3 regions of the Streptomyces sp. SYSU D01066-1 genome follow, and region 2 is predicted to be linked to each of the others. Evidence: predicted binding sites of a transcription regulator. Region 2 holds the regulator's gene; each other region holds the start of a gene.
What was found. The regulator HrcA, encoded in region 2, represses chaperone genes, less so after heat shock. The targets are predictions, from matches to a motif close to TTNGCACTCNGNNNNNCNGAGTGCNAA.

Region 1: groES (co-chaperone GroES) is a predicted target of HrcA. The motif match lies at 998-1,024, and genes of this name have one in related genera.
Region 3: groL (chaperonin GroEL) is a predicted target of HrcA. The motif match lies at 6,105-6,131, and genes of this name have one in related genera.

The regions. Positions count from the first base shown of each region.
Region 1 is NZ_JBUDHV010000001.1:280,896-288,650, forward strand. Features, by position in the region: gene ACY1JF_RS01435 (polysaccharide deacetylase family protein) at 1-119, shown strand, start outside; gene ACY1JF_RS01440 (polysaccharide deacetylase family protein) at 116-820, shown strand; gene groES (co-chaperone GroES) at 1,171-1,479, shown strand; gene groL (chaperonin GroEL) at 1,764-3,389, shown strand; gene ACY1JF_RS01455 (caspase family protein) at 3,673-5,574, opposite strand; gene ACY1JF_RS01460 (hypothetical protein) at 5,571-5,963, opposite strand; gene ACY1JF_RS01465 (hypothetical protein) at 6,308-6,493, shown strand; gene ACY1JF_RS01470 (N-acetylmuramoyl-L-alanine amidase) at 6,561-7,238, shown strand.
Region 2 is NZ_JBUDHV010000002.1:59,087-66,841, reverse strand. Features, by position in the region: gene ACY1JF_RS02280 (AMP-dependent synthetase/ligase) at 1-136, shown strand, start outside; partial or broken gene ACY1JF_RS02275 (PP2C family protein-serine/threonine phosphatase) at 467-1,062, shown strand; gene hemW (radical SAM family heme chaperone HemW) at 1,119-2,351, shown strand; gene ACY1JF_RS02265 (Uma2 family endonuclease) at 2,452-3,030, shown strand; gene ACY1JF_RS02260 (DUF3097 domain-containing protein) at 3,008-3,880, opposite strand; gene ACY1JF_RS02255 (MBL fold metallo-hydrolase) at 3,915-4,640, opposite strand; gene hrcA (heat-inducible transcriptional repressor HrcA) at 4,801-5,817, shown strand; gene dnaJ (molecular chaperone DnaJ) at 5,818-6,951, shown strand; gene ACY1JF_RS02240 (nitronate monooxygenase) at 7,210-7,755, shown strand, end outside.
Region 3 is NZ_JBUDHV010000017.1:85,382-93,136, forward strand. Features, by position in the region: gene ACY1JF_RS18065 (PTS transporter subunit EIIC) at 1-821, shown strand, start outside; gene ACY1JF_RS18070 (hypothetical protein) at 769-1,335, shown strand; gene ACY1JF_RS18075 (carboxylesterase/lipase family protein) at 1,345-2,895, opposite strand; gene ACY1JF_RS18080 (NADH:flavin oxidoreductase) at 2,974-4,143, opposite strand; gene groL (chaperonin GroEL) at 4,317-5,942, opposite strand; gene ACY1JF_RS18090 (cold-shock protein) at 6,315-6,518, opposite strand; gene ACY1JF_RS18095 (MoaD/ThiS family protein) at 6,934-7,209, opposite strand; gene thrC (threonine synthase) at 7,247-7,755, opposite strand, start outside.

The DNA.
Region 1 (7,755 bases), on a different contig from region 2:
TCACCCACTTCCGCGGCACCAAGGACTGGGACGGCACCATGCCCGACATGGTCCGCCGCTTCCTGGACAAGATCACCGCCGAGGGGTACGCGGTGGCCCGCCTGGAGGACTACCTGTGAGGCGGCACCGGGCCGGGGCGGCCGGCGCCGCCCTGGCCGCCGCCCTGCTCACCGCCTGCGCCGCGGCCGGCGCCCCCGCGCCGGGCCCCGGGACGGGCGGGGGCCCGGCCAGCGGCCTGCCGCCCGTCGTCGACCACGTCCCCACCCGCGACCGCGTCGTCTTCCTCACCTACGACGACGGAGCCGAACGCGACCCGGACTTCCCCGGCCTGGTCCGCGACCGGCGGCTGCCGGTCACCCTGTTCCTCACCGACCAGGTCGCCGGACCGGCGTACGGCCGCTTCGCGCGGCTGCGCGCGGTCGGCGCGAGCCTGCAGAACCACACCCTCGACCACCCCGCCCTGCGCGGCCTGCCCTACGCCGGCCAGCGCGCCGAGATCTGCGGCCAGCAGCGCAAGCTGAAGTCCCGCTTCGGCGTCCGCCCCCGGCTCCTCCGCCCGCCCTACGGCCGCTACGACACGGCGACCCTGCGGGCCGCCGCCGACTGCGGCGTCACGGCGGTCGTCCTGTGGCGGGCCGCCCCGGACGCGACCGGCGCCCTGGCCTTCACCCGCGGCGAGCCCCGCCTGCGCCCCGGCGACATCATCGCCGTCGACCCGGACCGGCCGAAGGGGGCGTCCCTGACGGCGCGCACGGAGAGGGTGCTGCGGGAGATCGAGGCGAGGGGGCTGGAGGTCGGGCGCCTCGAGGACCACCTGTAGGCCGTTCCCGGCCCGCCCGGCGTCCGGCGTTCGGCGTCCGGCGTTCGGCGTTCGGCGGCGGGCCGGACGGGCCGGAGACGGGGCCCGGGGCGGCGGTCCCGGCGACGCGCGCCCCGGCTGCCGGGGACCGCGGAAACCGGCGTCCACGAGCGAAATCCCGCCGACGCGCCGCGGGCATTGGCACTCCGCTTGACCGAGTGCTAACCGCGGTCATAGTCTCAGGTCTGGCACTCCCCCCAGGAGAGTGCCAACAACGCGACGGGCAGGTCCGGCACCCGCGACGACGGATCGACCTGGTCGCCACCTCAGACAGTTAACCCCGTGAGATCTCCGAAGGGGGAGGTCGGATCGTGACGACCGCCAGCTCCAAGGTTGCCATCAAGCCGCTCGAGGACCGCATCGTGGTCCAGCCGCTCGACGCCGAGCAGACCACGGCCTCGGGCCTGGTCATTCCGGACACCGCCAAGGAGAAGCCCCAGGAGGGCGTCGTCCTGGCCGTGGGCCCGGGCCGCTTCGAGGAAGGCAACCGTCTTCCGCTCGACGTCTCCGTCGGCGACGTCGTGCTCTACAGCAAGTACGGCGGCACCGAGGTGAAGTACAACGGCGAGGAGTACCTCGTCCTCTCGGCCCGCGACGTCCTCGCGATCGTCGAGAAGTAGTTCACCCGAAGCACCTCGCTTCACCCGAGGCACTCTGCTTAATCCGAGGCACCTTGCTTCACCCGAGGCATCCCGCTTCACCCGAGGCACCTTGCTTCACCCGAGGCATCCCGCTTCACCCGAGGCACCTTGCTTCACCCGAGGCACCTTGCTTCACCCGAGGCATCCCGCTTCGCAAGCACATTGCTTTTCAGCTGCGCCCCTGGCCCCCGCCACCACCAAGAAGCCGGGCGCCCGGGGCGCAGCGTCGTTAACCCACATTCCGGAAGAGGGCTCACGCTCCCATGGCGAAGATCCTGAAGTTCGACGAGGACGCCCGTCGCGCCCTCGAGCGCGGCGTCAACAAGCTTGCCGACACGGTGAAGGTGACGATCGGCCCCAAGGGCCGCAACGTCGTCATCGACAAGAAGTTCGGTGCCCCCACCATCACCAACGACGGTGTCACGATCGCCCGCGAGGTCGAGATCGAGGACCCGTACGAGAACCTGGGTGCCCAGCTGGTGAAGGAGGTGGCGACCAAGACCAACGACATCGCGGGTGACGGCACCACCACCGCCACGGTCCTGGCCCAGGCGCTGGTCCGCGAGGGCCTGAAGAACGTCGCCGCCGGCGCCTCCCCGGCGCTGCTGAAGAAGGGCATCGACGCGGCCGTCAAGGCGGTCTCCGACGACCTCCTCGCCACCGCCCGCCCGATCGACGAGAAGTCCGACATCGCCGCGGTCGCCGCGCTGTCCGCCCAGGACCAGCAGGTCGGCGAGCTGATCGCCGAGGCGATGGACAAGGTCGGCAAGGACGGTGTCATCACCGTCGAGGAGTCCAACACCTTCGGCCTCGAGCTGGACTTCACCGAGGGCATGGCCTTCGACAAGGGCTACCTGTCGCCGTACTTCGTGACGGACCAGGAGCGCATGGAGGCCGTCCTGGAGGACGCCTACATCCTGATCCACCAGGGCAAGATCTCCTCCATCCAGGACCTGCTGCCGCTGCTGGAGAAGGTCATCCAGGCCAACTCCTCCAAGCCGCTGCTGATCATCGCCGAGGACGTCGAGGGCGAGGCCCTCTCCACCCTGGTCGTCAACAAGATCCGCGGCACCTTCAACGCGGTGGCCGTCAAGGCCCCCGGCTTCGGTGACCGCCGCAAGGCGATGCTGCAGGACATGGCGGTCCTCACCGGCGCCACGGTCATCTCCGAGGAGGTCGGCCTCAAGCTCGACCAGGTCGGCCTGGACGTGCTCGGCACCGCCCGCCGCATCACCGTCACCAAGGACGACACCACCATCGTCGACGGTGCCGGCGACAAGGCCGACGTCGAGGGCCGCGTCAACCAGATCAAGGCCGAGATCGAGGCCACGGACTCCGACTGGGACCGCGAGAAGCTCCAGGAGCGCCTCGCCAAGCTGGCCGGCGGCGTGTGCGTGATCAAGGTCGGCGCCGCCACCGAGGTGGAGCTGAAGGAGCGCAAGCACCGTCTGGAGGACGCCATCTCCGCGACCCGCGCCGCGGTCGAGGAGGGCATCGTCTCCGGTGGCGGCTCCGCCCTGGTCCACGCGTCCAAGGTCCTGGAGGGCAACCTCGACAAGACCGGCGACGAGGCCACCGGTGTCTCCGTGGTCGCCCGCGCCGTCGTCGAGCCGCTGCGCTGGATCGCGGAGAACGCCGGCCTGGAGGGCTACGTCATCGTCTCCAAGGTCAAGGAGCTGGAGAAGGGCAGCGGTTACAACGCCGCCTCCGGCGAGTACGGCGACCTGGTCAAGGCCGGCGTCATCGACCCGGTGAAGGTCACCCGCTCCGCCCTGGAGAACGCCGCCTCCATCGCCTCCCTCCTGCTGACGACCGAGACCCTGGTCGTCGAGAAGAAGGAAGAGGAGGAGCCGGCCGCCGCTGGTCACAGCCACGGCCACGCCCACTGAGGCAGCGCGAGCCTTTCCGGTGCCCGGTACCCCTCGTGGGGTGCCGGGCACCGGCGTCTCCGGGACCCGAGTATCGGCATCGATGTCAGCGCCCTGCGGCACGATGTGCGGCAGGGGAGACGATCGGGGAAGGGGCGGGCGATGCGCACACCTGTCACGGGCGAGGCGTGGGTCTCGTACGGCCAGATCTACGTGGAGAGCGACCCGGACTGCTCGATACCGGACCTGCGGCCCTCGGCCCCCTGGTGCCGCTGCCGTGCGGGCCCTGGTCCGCCGCCGGGGGTCAGAGGTAGTTGTCGATGACCGGGTAGACGATCGCCATCAGGATCCCGAGGACGAGTACCGGAATCGCCAGCACTTTCGCCGTCGAGGACAGCGACTTCACCGCGTTCGTGGCCGCTCTCGAGTAGTGGCGCGCGTGGGCGCCCAGGTCGTGGCGGGCGAAGGCGCGGAGCACCAGCGCGATCACGGCCGTGATCAGGGAGACGGTGAGGGAGGTGCCCACACCGTGGCCGCCGAGACGGTCGCCGATGTCGACGATGTGCGGTTGCTGTTCCTCCGCGGCCTTCATGGCGCCCGCCGCGGCCAGGAGGACGTACACGGTGGAGACGACGGCCAGGACCATCCCGCCCGCCGCCGTCACGACGGCGCGCACCGACTTGCCGGGGGGCCGGGAGGGCCGGGAGGGCTGTGGGGTCTTCCTGTGCTCCGGGGCGGTCGGGGGCTCTTCGTCGGGCTCCGCGGCAGCCGGGGGCTCTGTGACGCGCTGGTACTCCGGCGCCGGCGGTCCCGAAACCCTGCGGGTCTCCCGGGTGAGCGGGTCCGGCTGGTCCTCCGGAGGCGGCGGGTGGACGACCACCGTCTCGTTCGGCCGTTCCTCCGGCTTCCCGGACACGGGTGGGGGCGCGGTTGCCGCCTCGGGTTCGACGGTGACCTCCACGTGGACCACCGACTCGTCGGCCACGCCCTTCAGTTCGACGTTCCCGGTCAGGTGCCCTGGGGTGTCGGTCTCCACACCGACGTTGAAACCGTTCGGCAGCGGCTCGACGCGCAGCCATCGCTGCGTGGACTGGGCCACGCAGTGGCGGGCGAGAGGCGGGCCGCCCAGCATGACGGACTTCTCCGCGGACATCGCTCCCTGGCAGACCCTGCCGAAGTCGAGGAACGCGGGCGACGGTTTCAGACGGATCGCCTGCAGGGCGCTGTGGGCCTGGTCGGCGATGTGGCTCAGGTCGTTGCGCGCGATCTCCTCCAGGGCCTGGCGGGCCCCCTCGGCCACGGGGAGGTCGTCGTCATGGAGCCGGCGGTTCAGCTCCGTGACGGCGCCCAGCCGGGTCACGACGTTGTCGCTCCTGATGGCGCCCTGCAGGAAGGGCGGGGAGGGAACCGCGGCGATCTTGATGCGGCCGCGTCGGCTGTGCGCCAGCCACGGATCGCCCTGCATCTCCACCGTGCGCTTCGGCGTCTGGTTGGGGTTCTCGTCCTGCACCCGTTCGTAGATGTAGTCGTACAGTTCGTTCAGGCGGATCTCGCCGTCCTCGTCCCGGTCGGCCTCGCCGGTCCTCAGCCCCTCGACCACCGCGTGGGTGAAGACCGACGGACGCTGAGGGGCCTTCTCGGCGAGATCGGGGCCTTCGAAGGCGTACTCCATGGAGTCGGCCGCCGTGATGACGGCCCAGCCGCGGCCGCCGGGCGCCTTGTCGGTGTGGAAGGACTCGAGGACGTTCACGTCCCCCGCGGCGCGTACGGAGGCTCCGCGGGAGAAGGCACCGCCATAGCAGCAGTCGAGCAGCAGGACGGTCCGGCCGGCCCTGGTACGGGACATGCAGGTGCGGACGAACTGGGACGGGATCGCTGTGGCGTCCAGCATCCGCATCTCGGAGTCCCTGGCGGCGAAGTACAGCTCGCCGGACTCGCTCTTGAGCCCGTGGCACGAGAAATGCAGCACCAGGGTGTCTTCCCGGCGGCGGTCGCTGAAGAAGTGCTGGATGCGCCGGCGCATCACGTCGGCCGGCGCGTTGCGCACGACCTCGACGTCGAAGTCGCCGATCTGCGGGTCCTCCAGGACCCCGGCGAGAGCTTCGGCGTCCTGGGCGGGCGCCCTGAGTTTCCTGAGCCCTTGGTCGTCGTAGTGGTCGTTGGCGATGATCAGGGCGTGCCGGGACTCCTTCGTCTTCGAGCTCATGCCTGGGCTCCCGCGGCCGAATGCCGCTCCACGAATACGCGGAACGCGTCCGTCACCTGCTCGTCGGTCGCCTTGGACACCTCGATCGCGTCACCGTCGATCTCCAGGCGCAACGACGGGTTGGAGTCGTGGGAGCGGCCGAGCCACGATCGCATCACCGTCACCACCTGGCTCAGAGCGGTCGCGGAGCCGCCCAGTGCCACCAGGAGTTCCCCGATCTCGGTGATGCCGACGGCCCGCGCTCCCGGGGGGATGTCCCTGGCCGGGACGGCGGTGACGTCGTCGACGTCGAGCTGCAGCAGTTCTTCGCGCAGATAGCCGGTCTGTCTCGCGACGTCCTCGGCCTCGGCGTCCTCTTCGATCAGTGAGACGCGCAGGTTCCTTTCCACCGGACAGGCCTCCCTCCTCGTGTTCCCACGGAGGCGCGGAGTCGGACGGGGAGTGGCTCCACGTCGTCCATCTCATTCTCCGTCGTTCGCCATAAGGCCGCAAACATCCCGGTGGATCGCCGGACATGTATTCGTGGAATTCTCGACCTTCGCGATTTTCGGCGCGTGGAAGTTGAATTTCGTACGGAAACGTGGCCGTTCCAGTCACCAAAGCCGGGCTCGGCGTCATCCATCAGGGGCGGCTGCTGCGGGCAATCGGCGGAAAAGCCGTCCGCCGCGCTGTGGCCGTCGCCAGAGGAGTCGATTCTCAGACCTGAACCGCTCCGCTCCGTGAAAGGAAGGTCATGACTGAGACTGCCGACAGCCCACCCGCGTTCCTCCAGGAGACCGCGGACCCCGTCCGCGCCCACCTGGCCGCGTCGACGTTGAGCGCCTTCCTGCGGACGGCGGGCACGCTGACGCTGGAGGAGCGTCGTCTCATCATCGACCTCTCCGGCCCGGCGGGCCCGCCGGGGCGGGCGCGGGGGTGAACTCCTCGAAGCACCGGCCGTTCCCGGTCCACCGCCGTGGAAGAGGTCATCTCGCCGGGAGTCTCCTGTGGCTCATGAACACGAACCCGGCGCCGAGGCCGAAGGCGGCCCGGAGAACGGCCAGTCCCTCCCCGACGCCGCGGACTCTCCCGTCCACGCCACCGCCGAGGAGTCCGATGCCCCGCCCTGGCCGCAGGACGGGGCGGAAGGGCAGGTCGTTCGGACCCTCGTGGTGCGGATGGGCCGTTGTTTCCGCACCTCGGGTGCCACCGGCACGCCAGGGGAAGAGGCGTTCGTGAAGGCGGTGGCCGATGCCTGCGTCGGGGAACTCGAGAGGCCCGGCCCGCCGGGCCGGGAGTATGGGCGCCTGCGGGTCATCAAGGCCGACGAGCCCTTGGAGCAGTACACCGGCGACGCGTTCGTCGCCTTCCACTGCGACGGGTCGACCCGTCCGGACGCACGGGGGGCGAGCGTCGGCTACCGCGACGCCGCGGGCCAGTCCCTCGCGCAGGCATGGAAACGCGCCTACGACAGGCACGGCTGGTCGGGCGGGTTCCGGAAGGACAATTGCGGCGAGAACCTGAAAAATTATTACGGCACCCGAAAAGCTGTCGAAGCCGGCAACCCGCGAGCCTTCGTCGCCGAGTGCGGGTTCCTCACCAACAGGGGCGACAAGGCCCTGCTGACCGGCCGGGGCGGTGTGGGCCGCATGGTGTGCGCGCTGTTCGAGGCGCTCGGCATCTGAGCTCCGGCGAGATTTCGGCGGGATCCCGGCATGCCTCGGCAGGAATCCGGGTGACGCGGCCCGCCGCGGACCGCCGCTGTTTTCGGGCGCACGTCGAGGCATGTGGACCGTCCTTGCCGCGTTATAGTGGAAATGTGATGTGAGTCACAGGCTCTGCGGGTGTGTGGCAGGGGTCCCGCCCGGCACCGGCCGGACGACTCGACGCGGAGTCGAGCATCCGTCTCTGAGCGTTCTCCGCTCACCGGTGAAAGCCGTTCGCTCCAGCCCCGCCGCCCTGTCCCGCCGTCCGGTGAGGGGCTCGGTGTCCTCTGCGCCCGTCGCCGCCCGGCAGGCCGCCGAGCCATCGAGACGTGCCGGCCCGACGGGCTTCCCGAGCCTCATGGGCGAGTCGCGACGGCAGCCGCGTCCCCGCACGGGCGTCGAGTGGTCGCACGGCCGGCGGATATCCGGGGAGGAATCCGTCAATGGTTGGGGAATCACGCGGTGTCACCTTCTCGGGCTCCGTGAAGGCGTCCGC
Region 2 (7,755 bases):
GTTCCGGCTGCTGCCCCGCGACCTCGACGTCGAGCACGGCGAGGTCACCCCGAGCCTGAAGGTGAAGCGGCCGGTGGTGGAGCGCGCGTACAAGCACCTGATCGACGAGATGTACGAGGGGGCGCGCGAGGCATGAGACCGGCGTGGGGCGCGACCCGCCCCACGCCGTCCCGTCCTCTCGCCCGCCACCGCCCGACCGCTGCTCGAGGCCGGCGTCCGTCGCGCACCACCGGGCGCCGCGGTCCCGCGGCCGCCGGCGCAGTTCCGGTACGTCCGGCGGCGCAGTTCCGGTACGTCCGGCGGCGCGTCCGCGTCCAGGCGGGTCTCCAGCGCGGCCAGCCGGGCCTCGGTCGCCTCCCTCACCGGACAGCGGCTGGTGCCCCGGCTCGCCGACTGGTGCGCGGTCTGGCTGGCGGACGAGTCCCTGGGCCGCGCCGGCCGGTGCGCCGGCGGCACGTCGGCGGGCGTCCGCCTGGCCCGGCCCTGGCCGCGGCTGCCGGCCCGCGAGGGACACGGCGCCGCCGACGTCCCGGACCGCCTCGACCGGCTCCTGCTCGACGACGCCACCGAGGCCGCCGACGACGCCACCGAGGCCGCCGCCCGGACCGTGGCCGCCGCCGGAGGCCGGCCGCCCGCACCGGACGACGGTCCGCGGACCCGTTTCCTGTCCCCGCTCCACGGCGGACTGGTCCCGTTCGACGGCGGGGTGCGCTGCACCCTCGCCTCCGCCGGACATCCGCTGCCGCTGCTCACGCCCGACGGCGACGTCCGCACGGTCGCGCGGCCCCAGCCGCTGCTCGGGGTCGTGGAGGACGAGACGTACGTCGGCGAGACCTTCGAGCTGCGGCCCGGCGACAGTCTGCTGTGCGTCACCGACGGCGTCACCGAGCGGCGCGACGGCTCCCGCCGGTTCGACGACGACACGAGGGCCTCGCCATCACGCTCGCCGGGTGCGCGGGCCTGGACGCGCGGCTGATCGCCGCACGCGTCCGAGGGCTGGTGCACGCGTTCGGCGACGGCCCGCCGGAGGACGACCTGGCCCTGCTGGTGCTCCAGGCCGAGCAGCGGCCGGTGTGCGGGGCACGGATGCGGGACACGGATGCGGGACAATGGAGCCCATGCCCTCCGCACTCCCCGACGGCGAGCCCGTCCCCGCCGACGGCGCCCTGCCCGCCTCCGCGCTCGCCGGGGCCGCCGGCCGCCCCCTCGGCTTCTACCTGCACGTCCCGTACTGCGCGACCCGCTGCGGCTACTGCGACTTCAACACCTACACCGCCACCGAGCTGCGCTCCACCGGCGGCGTCCTCGCCTCCCGCGACAACTACGCCGACACCCTCACCGACGAGGTCCGCCTCGCCCGCAAGGTGCTCGGCGACGACCCCCGCGAGGTCCGCACGGTCTTCGTCGGCGGCGGCACGCCCACCCTGCTGGCCGCCGACGACCTGGTACGGATGCTGGACGCGATCCGCGACGAGTTCGGCCTCGCGCCCGACGCGGAGATCACGACCGAGGCCAACCCGGAGTCCGTCGGCCCGGCGTACCTGGAGACCCTCCGCGAGGGCGGCTTCAACCGGATCTCCTTCGGCATGCAGAGCGCCAGGCAGCACGTCCTGAAGATCCTCGACCGCACCCACACCCCCGGCCGCCCCGAGGCCTGCGTCGCCGAGGCCCGCGCGGCCGGCTTCGACCACGTCAACCTCGACCTGATCTACGGCACCCCCGGCGAGACGGACGACGACTGGCGGGCCTCCCTGGACGCGGCGCTCGGCGCCGGACCCGACCACGTCAGCGCGTACGCGCTCATCGTCGAGGAGGGCACCCGGCTCGCCCGCCGGATCCGCCGCGGCGAGGTCCCGATGACCGACGACGACGTGCACGCCGACCGGTACCTGATCGCCGAGGAGACCCTCGCCGCGGCGGGCTTCGACTGGTACGAGGTGTCCAACTGGGCCACCTCCGAGGCCGGGCGCTGCCTGCACAACGAGCTGTACTGGCGGGGCGCCGACTGGTGGGGCGCGGGACCGGGCGCCCACTCCCACGTGGGCGGCGTGCGCTGGTGGAACGTCAAGCACCCCGGCGCGTACGCGGCGGCGCTGGCGCAGGGCCGCTCCCCGGGCGCCGGGCGCGAGATCCTCACCGAGGAGGACCGCCGCGTCGAGCGCGTCCTCCTGGAACTCCGCCTGCGCGAGGGCGTCCCGCTCTCCCTCCTCCGCGAAGAGGGCCTCGCCGCCTCCCGCCGGGCCCTGGCGGACGGACTGCTCCAGCAGGGCCCGTACGACGAGGGACGCGCGGTGCTGACGCTGCGCGGGCGGCTGCTGGCGGACGGGGTGGTCCGGGATCTGGTGGATTGATCACTCGGGGGAGCGAATAGCCTCGGAATGCCAGTTCGGCCCCTGACCTGGCTCTTGGGCTGCCGCCAAAAGGACGCGGCGGATCTGGAGGGCCACGGAGATGACAGCTGTGGACGAACGCGGAGTCGCGGAGTTCTTCGCGGGGTTCGAACCGCCCGAGGGGTTCAAGGCCGAGCTGCTTCGGGGGGAAATCGTGATGACGGCCAGCCCTGATCTGGTGCACAACCGGATCGTCACCTCTGTGATGGACCAGATCCCGCACCGGCGCTGGGAGCGGCTCCAGACTCAGGACATCGACGTCGTCGACGAGGCCGGCGAACCTGTGCCCGACCTGGTGGTCATGGAGTTCGGCATCGGCCCGGACTCAGGACGTCTTCTTCCGTCTCAGGTGATCACGTTGGTCGTGGAAGTGGTCTCGAAGACCAGCGTGGACCGGGATCATGGCGTCAAGCGTCTGATCTACGCTGCTGGTGAAGTGCCCGCGTACTTGATCGTCGACCCCGTCACGGCCCAGTGTGTTCTGTACCCGGACCCGGTCGGACGAGGCGAGGGAGCTGACCATCAGGTGCAGCGGATCACCAAGTCCGGGGCGCCGCTGCCGCTGGAACAGTTGGGCGTTGAGCTGGACACCACCGTGTTCGGCACCTACAAGGGCGTCAAGCCGCATCACCGGCCGTGACGAAGTCGATCAGCTCCTCCACCCGCCCCAGCAGCTCCGGCTCCAGGTCCTTGTACGAGCCCACCCGCGCCAGGATCGCCTGCCACACCGCCCCGGTGTTGTCCGCCGGCCACCCCAGCGCCCGGCACACGCCCGTCTTCCAGTCCTGACCGCGCGGTACCCGGGGCCACGCCTCGATCCCCAGCGCGGCCGGCTTCACCGCCTCCCAGATGTCGATGTACGGATGGCCGACCACCAGCGCGTGCGCGCTGGTCACCGACTCGGCGATCCGTGACTCCTTCGACCCCGGCACCAGGTGGTCCACCAGGACCCCCAGCCGCGCGTCCGGGCCCGGCGCGAAGTCGGCGACGATCGACGGCAGGTGGTCCACGCCCTCCAGGTACTCCACGACCACGCCCTCGATCCGCAGGTCGTCGCCCCACACCTTCTCGACCAGCTCGGCGTCGTGCCGGCCCTCCACATAGATCCGCCCCGCCCGTGCCACCCGCGCCCGCGCGCCGGGCACGGCGACCGAACCGGACGCCGTACGGGACGGCCGCGGCGGCCCCGGCGACGACGGCTTCACCAGCGTCACCACCCGGCCCTCCAGCAGGAACCCGCGCGGCTCCAGCGGGAAGACCCGGTGCTTGCCGAAGCGGTCCTCCAGCGTCACCGTGCCCGCCTCGCAGCCGATCACCGCGCCGCAGAACCCGGTGCCGGGCTCCTCGACGACCAGGCCGGGATCGGCCGGGACCTCGGGCACCGGCTGCGGCTTTTTCCACGAGGGCGTGAGATCGGTGGAGTACACGCGGGGGCGCGGGCCCGAAGGGCCCTCGGGGGAAGGGCGGTGGTGGGAGACGGGTGGGCGCATTCCGCCGACGATACGAGGAACGCCACGCGGGTGATCAGCGCGACACGCCGAACCGCGCCGCCAGCGCGTCCCGCTGCGCCCGGACGAACGCCGCGTCCACCACCGCCCCGTGACCGGGCACGTACAGCGCGTCCTCACCGCCCAGGCCGAGCAGCCGGTCCAGCGAGGCCGGCCACTGCCCGGGCAGCGCGTCGGGCCCCGCCTGCGGCTGTCCCGACTCCTCCACCAGGTCCCCGCAGAAGACGACCGCCGGGCTGCCCGGCACCACCACCGCCAGGTCGTGCGCCGTGTGCCCCGGGCCCACGGCGGCCAGCAGCACCCGCCGGCCGCCGCCCAGGTCCACGGTCCGCTCGCCGCCCACCTGGTGCCGGACGGACACCAGCGCGTCCACCGCCTCCGCCGCACGGCGCCGGTCCAGCCCGTTGGCCAGCGCGTCCGCCCGCAGCGCCGCCCGCCCCTCGCCGAGGACCGCGTCCACCCCCGCCGCGCCGTACACCTGGGCCCCCGCGAACGCCGCCGCCCCGAAGACGTGGTCGAAGTGGGCGTGGGTCAGCGCGAGATGCGTCACACGCCGGCCGGCCAGCCGCTGCGCCTCGGCGCGCAGCCGCGCGCCCTCGCCGAGGCTCGACCCCGCGTCGACCACCAGCGCCGCGTCGCCGCCGACCACGAGCCCCGCCGTGCAGTCCCACACCGGCAGCCGGCGCCGCCCCACCCCGGCCGCCACCCGCTCCCAGCCCAGCTCTTCCCAAGTCACCGTCATGGCGGCGACGCTAGCGGTGCGAGCGCGCCGGGGACGGCGGCACGGGCGGCCCTTGCCGGGGGTGTACCCCACGGCCGTACACTGGGCCGGGGAAGTCTGGCACTCGCGCGCGGTGAGTGCCAGGACGGCAACGGCCGGACGTGACCGGGAGGTGTGCGCGATGCTCAGTGAACGAAGGCTGCAAGTGCTGCGCGCCATCGTCCAGGACTACGTCGGCACCGAGGAGCCCGTTGGCTCCAAGGCCCTCACCGAGCGGCACAGCCTCGGTGTCTCCCCGGCGACCGTGCGCAACGACATGGCGGCGCTGGAGGAGGAGGGGTTCATCGCCCAGCCGCACACCAGCGCCGGGCGCATCCCCACCGACAAGGGCTACCGGCTCTTCGTCGACAAGCTCGCCGGGGTCAAGCCCATGACCGCCCCCGAGCGGCGCGCGATCCAGAACTTCCTGGAGGGCGCCGTCGACCTCGACGACGTGGTGGCCCGCACGGTGCGGCTGCTGGCGCAGCTGACCCGGCAGGTCGCGGTCGTGCAGTACCCGTCGCTGACCCGCTCGACCGTGCGCCACGTGGAGCTGCTCTCGCTCGCGCCCGCGCGCCTGATGCTGGTGCTGATCACGGACACCGGGCGGGTCGAGCAGCGCATGGTGGACTGTCCGTCGCCGTTCGGCGAGACCTCGGTGGCGGACCTGCGGGCGCGGCTCAACAGCCGGGTCGCGGGGCGCCGGTTCACGGACGTGCCGACGCTGGTCGAGGACCTCCCCGACGCCTTCGAGGCGGAGGAGCGCGGTACGGTCGCCGCGGTGCTCTCCACCCTGCTGGAGACCCTGGTCGAGGAGAACGAGGAGCGGCTGATGATCGGCGGCACCGCCAACCTCACCCGCTTCGGCCATGACTTCCCTCTCACGATCCGGCCGGTGCTGGAGGCGCTGGAGGAGCAGGTGGTGCTCCTCAAGCTGCTCGGCGAGGCGAAGGATCCGGGCGTGACCGTACGGATCGGTCATGAGAACGCCCATGAAGGACTCAACTCCACGTCCGTCGTGTCGGTGGGCTACGGTTCGGGCGGCGAGGCGGTTGCCAAGCTCGGCGTGGTCGGACCGACCCGCATGGACTACCCGGGAACGATGGGAGCGGTACGCGCAGTGGCACGGTACGTCGGACAGATCCTGGCGGAGTCATAAGTGGCCACGGACTACTACGCCGTACTCGGCGTACGCCGCGACGCGTCCCAGGACGAGATCAAGAAGGCGTTCCGCAGGCTCGCCCGCGAGCTGCACCCGGACGTCAACCCCGATCCGAAGACCCAGGAGCGGTTCAAGGAGATCAACGCCGCCTATGAGGTGCTGTCGGACCCGCAGAAGAAGCAGGTCTACGACCTCGGCGGCGACCCCCTGTCGCAGAGCGGCGGCGGCGCCGGCGGTTTCGGCGCGGGCGGTTTCGGGAACTTCTCGGACATCATGGACGCGTTCTTCGGTACGGCGTCGCAGCGGGGGCCCCGTTCGCGCACCCGCCGCGGCCAGGACGCGATGATCCGTATCGAGGTGGAGCTGGACGAGGCCGCCTTCGGCACGACCAAGGACATCCAGGTCGACACGGCCGTCGTCTGCAACACCTGCAACGGCGAGGGCGCGGCCCCCGGCACCTCGGCGCAGACCTGTGACATGTGCCGCGGCCGCGGTGAGGTCTCGCAGGTCACCCGGTCCTTCCTGGGCCAGGTCATGACCTCCCGGCCCTGCCCCCAGTGCCAGGGCTTCGGCACGGTCGTGCCGACCCCCTGCCCCGAGTGCGCGGGCGACGGCCGCATCCGCTCCCGCCGCACGCTGACGGTGAAGATCCCGGCCGGTGTGGACAACGGCACGCGGATCCAGCTCGCGGGCGAGGGCGAGGTCGGCCCCGGCGGCGGCCCGGCCGGCGACCTGTACGTCGAGATCCACGAGCTGCCGCACTCCCAGTTCCAGCGCCGGGGCGACGACCTGCACTGCACGGTCACCCTCCCGATGACGGCGGCGGCCCTCGGCACCAAGGTGCCGCTGGAGACGCTGGACGGCCTGGAGGAGGTCGACATCCGCCCGGGCACCCAGTCCGGCCAGTCGATCCCGCTGCACGGCCGGGGCGTGACCCATCTGCGCGGCGGCGGCCGGGGCGACCTCATCGTGCACGTCGAGGTCCAGACCCCGACCAAGCTCGACCCCGACCAGGAGCGCCTGCTGCGCGAACTGGCCAAGCTGCGGGGCGAGGAGCGGCCCCAGGGGCAGTTCCAGCCGGGCCAGCAGGGGCTGTTCTCACGGCTGAAGGACGCCTTCAACGGGCGCTGAGCCGGGCCCGGCGCGGGCGCGCGGACGAGCGCCGTAGGCATGGGGACGAGTGCCGTACGGGCGCCGGGGCCGGTACTCGTACGGGCGCCAGGCCGGTACTCGTACGGGCGCCGGTCCCGTGCCCGTACAGGCCCCGGTGCTGACCGGCACGGGCACCGCCCCTGAGCCGCACCGGCCCGCGCGGGCAGGGGCCGGGGCCCGTTCCGGCGGCGGAAGCCCGGATTCGGTCTTGTCCCGGGGACGTGGCACCATGCGCTCATGTCCACCGCGCTGACCGATCTCTTCCCGTACCCGATCGTGCAGGCTCCCATGGCGGGCGGTGTCTCCGTGCCCCGGCTGGCCGCCGCCGTCTGCGAGGCGGGCGGGCTCGGCTTCCTGGCCGCCGGGTACAAGACGCCCGACGGGATGTACCAGGAGATCAAGCAGCTGCGGAGCCTGACGGGCCGCCCGTTCGGCGTGAACCTCTTCCTGCCGCAGCCGGAGACGGCCGACCCCGCGGCCGTCGGCGTCTACGCCCACCAGCTGGCCGGCGAGGCCGCCTGGTACGGGACGGAGCTCGGCGACCCGGACAGCGGCCGGGACGACGGCTACGAGACCAAGCTCGCCGTACTGCTCGACAACCCCGTGCCGGTGGTGTCGTTCCACTTCGGCGTCCCCGGCCGCGAGGTGGTCGACGCCCTGCACCGCGTCGGCACCTTCACCGTGGTCACCGCCACCACCGCCGAGGAGGCCCGGGCCGTCGAGGAGGCCGGCGCCGACGCGGTGATCGCACAGGGCGTCGAGGCCGGCGGCCACCAGGGCACC
Region 3 (7,755 bases), on a different contig from region 2:
CGCTGGCGGCGGCGTTGCTCGGCACGTACGTCGAGAAGTGGTGCCGCGCCCGCCTGCCCGGCACCCTGGACGTCCTGCTCACCCCGACCCTGACCGTCCTGGTCGCGGGCCTGGCCACGCTGTACGTCCTGATGTACGCGGCCGGCGAGGTGGCGTCCGCCGTCGGCACGGCGGCGACCTGGCTGCTGACGACCACGGGCGTCCTGGCCGGCCTGCTCCTGGGCGGCCTCTTCCTCCCCCTGGTCATGCTCGGCCTGCACCAGGCCCTGATCCCCCTGCACACCACCCTCATCGACCAGCAGGGCCACACCGTGCTGCTGCCGCTGCTGGCCATGGCGGGCGCGGGCCAGGTCGGCGCGGCGGTCGCGGTCTACGTCCGGCTGCGCCACGACACGTCCCTGCGTACGACGATCAGGTCCGCGCTCCCGGCCGGGCTGCTCGGCGTCGGCGAACCCCTCATCTACGGCGTCTCCCTCCCCCTGGGCCGCCCGTTCCTGACGGCCTGCGCGGGCGGCGCGGCGGGCGGCGCGTTCGTCGGCCTGTTCGCGATGCTCGGCACCGAGGTCGGGGCGACGGCGATCGGCCCGTCCGGCTGGGCCCTGTTCCCGCTGCTGGCCGGGGACCGGGGGCCGGCGGTGACGGCGGCGGTCTACGGCGGCGGGCTGCTGACGGGGTACGCCGTCGGCTTCGCGGCCACCTACCTCTTCGGCGGGCTGCGCGGTCCGCGCGCGGCGGGCGCTGTCAGTGCGGTGTGCGATTCTGAAGGACATGAACCACGCCCAGCTGACCGCCCTGGGCCGCGCCCTGCGTCTCCTCGGTGAGCACGGCGAGGCCCTGACCGCCGACACCCCCGACGCCAAGCTGCACGAGATGCGGGGCGATCTGCGCCGCGCCCTGGACCTGCTGGCGGAGAGCGCGTCGACGGCGGCCCCCAGCACCCGCTGCCCCGAGCATCCCAGCGGGCCGGTGGACGAGGCCGCCCCCGACCTGTGCCTGCTGTGCGAGACCCGGCGCCGCTCCGCCCGCCGCGCCGAGTACGGGGGCGGCGCTCCCGCCCGCTCCCGTCCCGCCGAGCCGGTCCAGTCCCGCTACGGCCTGCGCGACGACCGCCCCCGGCCCCAGCAGCGCTGGCTCCCGGAGGCGTGGAACGGCCAGGCGTGGCAGCTGTGCGGCACCCCGCGCCGCGACCGCCGCGAGGCCGAGCTGTACCTCGCGGCGGAGCGCCGGGGCCCCCGCCCGGCCCCGGCGTACCGCCTCGTCCACGAGTTCACCGACTACGAGGTGCTGCGGGTGTGGGGGACACCGCTGCGCGGGGACGTCGAACCGATGCCGTGAGCGCCCCGGTCAGACGCACAGGGGCAGCTCGGTGATCTCGTGCCCCTCCCACAGCCGCCGGGTCGTCTCCTCCGGGTAGCGGACGACGGCGGGCTCGGCGTCCAGGACCTGCACGAGCCGCCGTTCGGTGTCGTACGCGGGCCAGCCCGGGTCGCCGCTTTGGGCGAACGCGGTCCACGAGGCCCGGAAGCGGGCGGACAGCGCCAGCGCCGCCTCGTCGGGCTCGGCCCCGGCGAAGAGCAGCGCGCCCAGGTCCGCGTCGAACGTGCCGAAGAGCAGCGGCAGGTCCAGCGCGTGGCAGGCGCCGAGTCCGCCGCCGCCGCCCGGCGCCGGCCAGGTCAGCTCGTAGGCGTGCGCCCGGCCGCCGCCCGCCAGGTGGGCCTCGGCCAGCCGCATCGTCGGCACGGCGAACAGCCAGTCCGTCTGCACCTTCTCGTACAGCTCCCCGGCGCCCGCGTCGGGGAAGGCGGCCCGGTAGGCGGCCTCTCCCCCGGGGCCCGGCGCGTACATCCGCAGCGCGGACGCCGCCCGCTCCTCCCCGATCGTGCCGAGCTGTCCGCCCATGGCGACGAAGAGCCGGAACTCGTCGCGGTTGTGCCCGACGACCAGGTCCACGTCCCGCGCCGCCCCCTTCGCCAGCGCCCGCCAGGGCAGGACCGGCAGGACGTCACCGTCGACGACGGGCGAGTACGGCGTCACCGTCGGCGCGGCCCGCCCCCAGCGGCCGGTGTACCCGGGCATCTTCGCGGCCAGCGTCTGCCCCGCCCGGACCAGCCGGTCGGGGTCCACGGCCGCGAGGTCGGCGACGGTCGGGCGCAGCCCCGCCTCGGCGGCGAGGGCGGCGCCGATGTCCCGGGCCAGCCCGTCGGAGAAGAACGTGCCCGGCACGCTCTGCGCGATCGCCCGCCGGAACAGGCCCTCCGCCCGGTCCATGACCAGCAGCGCGGCGATCGAACCGGCGCCGGCCGACTCCCCGAAGACGGTGACCCGCTCCGGATCCCCGCCGAACCCCTCGATGTTCTCCCGCACCCACTCCAGCGCGGCCACCTGGTCGAGCAGCCCCCGGTTGGCGGGCGCACCGTCGATGCGGGCGAACCCCTCCATCCCCAGCCGGTAGTTGAGGGTGACGACGACCAGGTCGCCGTCGGCGGCTATCCGGCGGGCGTCGTAGCCGGGGCTGCCGCCGTGCCCGAGCTTGTAGGCGCCGCCGTGGATCCACACCATCACCGGACGGCGGGCGGCCGGATCGGCGTCGGGCGTCCAGACGTTGACGGTCAGCCAGTCGCCGTCGCCCGACCCGGCCGCCGCCCGGCCCGGGACCAGCAGGTCCTGCGGGGGCGGCGGACCGAAGGCGTACGCCTCCCGGACACCGTCCCACGCCTTCGCCGGGCGCGGCGCGGCGAACCGCGCCGCTCCGACCGGCGGCGCGGCGAACGGGATGCCCCGGAAGACGGTGAGACCGCCCTCCCGGCGTCCGCGCACCGCGCCGCCGGCGGTGCCCACCACGACCCCGCCGGCCCCGCTGCCCCCACTGCCCCCGCTGACCCGCGTGTCCGTCATCGACCACTCCTGACTGGTTACCGTCGGCCGTACGCCAGTTGGTGATCTCACGGACCCTACGCCCCGCCGGGCACCGGCTCAGCTCAGGGTCTTCAGCGCCGCCGGGTCGAACGGGGCCAGCTCGTCGAAGCGGCCGGACAGCACCTTCTCGGCCCACCGCGGGTCCTGGAGCAGCGCCCGGCCGACGGCGACCAGGTCGAACTCGTCGCGCTCCAGCCGGTCCAGCAGCTCGTCGAGGCCCTTGACCGCGGCGCCCTCGCCGGTGAACGCCCTGCCGAACTCGCCGTCGAGCCCCACCGAGCCGACGGTGATGACGGGCTTGCCGGTCAGCTTCTTCGTCCAGCCGGCGAGGTTGAGGTCGGAGCCGTCGAACTCCGGCAGCCAGTAGCGCCGCGTGGAGGCGTGGAAGGCGTCGACACCGGCGGCGGCGAGCGGGGCGAGGATCGCGTCCAGCTCCTCGGGGGTCTGGGCGAGACGGGCGCCGTAGTGGTCCGACTTCCACTGCGAGAACCGGAAGATGACGGGGAACCGCGCCGAGACCCGTTCCCGCACCGCCGCCACGATCCGGGCGGCGAACTTCGTGCGGGCCACCGGGTCGCCGCCGTAGGCGTCGGTACGGCGGTTGGTGCCCTCCCACAGGAACTGGTCGACGAGGTAGCCGTGGGCGCCGTGGATCTCGACCCCGTGGAACCCGATGCGCTCGGCGTCGGCGGCGGCCTGCGCGAACGCCGCGACCACGTCGTCGATGTCCTGCCGCGTCATCACCTTGCCGGTGGGCTCGTCCGCCCCGAGCCGCAGCCCGGACGGCCCGACGGCCGGGGCGTCGGCGAACGGCGGCTCCCCCTCGTTGCGCACCATCCCGATGTGCCACAGCTGGGGCACGATCGTGCCGCCCGCCGCGCGCACCGCCTCGGCGACCTTCGCCCATCCGGCCAGCTGCTCCTCCCCGTGGAACCGCGGCACGCTGTCGCTCTGCCCGGCGGAGGGGTGACCGACGTACGTCCCCTCGGTGACGATCAGTCCGACGCCGGCGGCGGCGCGGCGGGCGTAGTACGACACCACGTCCTCGCCCGGGACGCCGCCCGGCGAGAACATCCGGGTCATCGGCGCCATCACGACGCGGTTCGGCACGGTCAGGCCGTTGATCGTGGTGGGCCGGGAGAGGATCTCGGCGGCGCGGGAGGCGGCGTCGGTCACGGGGAGCTCCTTGGTCGGGAGGGGGGAACCGGACGGTATGTGCACGCGCATACAACGCGCGCCTCAGGCACAACCCGTCCCCGCGCTCATGGCATTCCTGCCGTGAGCGGTCCGTGACCCGGTTCACAGTGGCCGCCGGAAAACGCCGAGGGCGGCGCCCCCTGTCGGAAGAACAGGAGGCGCCGCCCTCGGAACGAAGGACGCTCGATCAGCCCTCGGGCCGATCAGAAGTCCATGTCACCGCCCGGCATGCCGCCGCCGGCCGGGGCGGCGCCCGCCTTCTCCGGCTTGTCGGCGATGACGGCCTCGGTGGTGAGGAACAGCGCGGCGATGGACGCGGCGTTCTGCAGCGCGGAGCGCGTCACCTTCGCCGGGTCGATGATGCCCTCGGCGATCATGTCGACGTACTCACCGGTCGCGGCGTTCAGACCGTGGCCGACGGTGAGGTTGCGGACCTTCTCCACGACGACGCCGCCCTCGAGACCGCCGTTGACGGCGATCTGCTTCAGCGGGGCCTCCAGCGCGAGCTTCACGGCGTTGGCGCCGGTCGCCTCGTCGCCGTCCAGCTCCAGCTTCTCGAAGACCTGGGAGGCCTGGAGCAGGGCCACGCCACCACCGGCGACGATGCCCTCCTCGACGGCCGCCTTGGCGTTGCGCACGGCGTCCTCGATGCGGTGCTTGCGCTCCTTGAGCTCCACCTCGGTGGCGGCACCGGCCTTGATGACCGCGACGCCGCCCGCGAGCTTGGCCAGGCGCTCCTGGAGCTTCTCGCGGTCGTAGTCCGAGTCGCTGTTCTCGATCTCGGCGCGGATCTGGTTGACCCGGCCGGCGACCTGGTCGGCGGAACCGGAGCCGTCGACGATGGTGGTCTCGTCCTTGGTGATGACGACCTTGCGGGCGCGGCCCAGGAGGTCCAGGGTCGCGTTCTCCAGCTTGAGGCCGACCTCCTCGGAGATGACCTCGCCGCCCGTGAGGATGGCGATGTCGCCGAGCATGGCCTTGCGGCGGTCGCCGAAGCCCGGGGCCTTGACGGCGACGGACTTGAAGGTGCCGCGGATCTTGTTGACGACCAGGGTCGACAGGGCCTCGCCCTCGACGTCCTCGGCGATGATCAGCAGCGGCTTGCCCGACTGCATGACCTTCTCCAGGAGCGGGAGCAGGTCCTTGACGGCGGAGATCTTGGAGTTGGCGATCAGGATGTACGGGTCGTCGAGGACGGCCTCCATACGCTCCATGTCGGTGGCGAAGTACGCCGAGATGTAGCCCTTGTCGAAGCGCATACCCTCGGTGAGCTCCAGCTCCAGACCGAAGGTCTGGGACTCCTCGACGGTGATGACGCCTTCCTTGCCGACCTTGTCCATGGCCTCGGCGATCAGCTCGCCGATCTGGGTGTCGGCGGCGGAGATGGAGGCCGTGGAGGCGATCTGCTCCTTGGTCTCGACGTCCTTCGCCTGCTCCAGCAGGGCGGCGGAGACGGCCTCGACGGCCTTCTCGATGCCGCGCTTCAGGGCCATCGGGTTGGCGCCGGCCGCCACGTTGCGCAGGCCCTCGCGGACCAGGGCCTGGGCGAGGACGGTCGCGGTGGTCGTACCGTCACCGGCGACGTCGTCCGTCTTCTTGGCGACTTCCTTGACCAGCTCGGCGCCGATCTTCTCGTACGGGTCCTCGAGTTCGATCTCCTTGGCGATGGAGACACCATCGTTGGTGATCGTGGGGGCGCCCCACTTCTTCTCGAGGACGACGTTGCGGCCCTTGGGGCCGAGCGTCACCTTGACGGCGTCCGCGAGCTGGTTCATGCCGCGCTCGAGGCCGCGCCGTGCCTCCTCGTCGAACGCGATGATCTTGGCCATGTGAAGTGGTCCCTCCAGGACTGGGGGTGATTCCTTCGGACCGCGCCCGCGCCCGCGACGGACGGCTCGCCGGCCCCGTGGTTCCTTCCCCACGCCGGCCCGCGGGCCTCACCGACCCGGTCCTTCGTTGTCACTCTCACCTTCAGAGTGCTAACGCAATGATTAGCACTCGACCCCTCCGAGTGCAAGGCGCTCCCTCGAAGAGGGCCCGATGAGGGGGGCGGCCGGGCGGCGGGCGGGCGCGAGCGCCTCCCCCGGACCGGGGGCCGCGCCCGGCCGCCCGCGGGCACGGCCCGGACATGCCGCAGGGCCCGCGCCTCGGTGAGGCGCGGGCCCTGCGGAGAAGACCGTTCGCTGCGGTGGTCGCGCGGATCAGGCAGTGACGCGGACCATGTCGGCCTGCGGGCCCTTCTGGCCCTGCGAGATCTCGAACTCGACCCGCTGGCCTTCTTCAAGGGTGCGGTAGCCGTCCATCTGGATCGCGCTGTAGTGGACGAAAACATCCGCACCACCGTCGACCGCGATGAAGCCGTACCCCTTCTCCGCGTTGAACCACTTGACGGTGCCCTGAGCCATGCCTAACTCCCCTATTACTGGCCCTTGCACAGATCCGCACTTCGCGGATCCGGGTCAGACCTCGCCCCCCAAACGGTTCGGGGGCGTGCGCCGGAACGCGTCGACCGCGGCCGAATGTATCTGTCCAACTGCCCTGCGCAACAGGTCAATTGGACGAGAAATCCGGACGGGCGCGGTCCGGAATATGGCGAGAAATCACTGGAATCCGGGGCAAGTCGGGCCACACAAAGGCCACAAAAGCCGCGAGGGACGACCACAGTTTGGCTACATCTAGTCGGGCGTGCGGCAGGAATTCTCGGTTCGCGCTTTCGCGATCATCGGCGCGTTCCCCAACTCTACCCCGCTCAACCACATGGAATTGCCCCCTCCGCTTCTATTGCGGAGGGGGCAATTCCAGGGACGGCGGGTGACCGCGTCAGCCGCCGGCGACGGCCGGGATGATGGAGACGCCGGCCCCGTCGGGGGTGGCCGTCTCCAGGCCCTGCTCGAAGCGGACGTCGTCGTCGTTGACGTAGACGTTGACGAAGCGGCGCAGCTTGCCCTGGTCGTCGAGGACGCGGGCGGAGATGCCGGCGTGGTTCTTCTCCAGGTCGGCGATGACCTCGCCGAGGGTGGCCCCTTCGGCGGTCACCTCGGCCTGCCCGCCGGTGTAGGTGCGCAGGATGGTCGGGATGCGGACAGAGACACTCACTTGGAACCTCCGGTCAGGGAATCTACGTAGGGGCGCGTCACGCCAGCCCCGCCTCGCGGAACGATTCGAGGTTCGGCCGGATCGTCGCCGTGAGGCCGGTCCCCGCCACCGCGTCCAGCGTCTTCAGCCCGTCCCCGGTGTTGAGCACGACGGTGGTCAGCGCCGGGTCCAGGACCCCCGCCTCGATGAGCTTCTTGGTCACCCCCACCGTGACCCCGCCCGCGGTCTCCGCGAAGATTCCCTCGGTCCGCGCCAGCAGCCTGATCGCCTCGACGACCTGCTCGTCGTTCACGTCCTCCACCGCGCCGCCGGTGCGGCGCGCGATGTCGAGGACGTAGGGGCCGTCGGCCGGGTTGCCGATCGCGAGGGACTTGGCGATGGTGTCCGGCTTCTGCGGGCGGACCACGTCGTGCCCGGCCTTGAAGGCGGTGGAGACCGGCGAGCAGCCCTCCGCCTGAGCGCCGAAGATCCTGTACGGCCTGTCCTCGACCAGGCCGAGCTCGATCAGCTCCTTCAGCCCCTTGTCGATCTTGGTGAGCTGGGAGC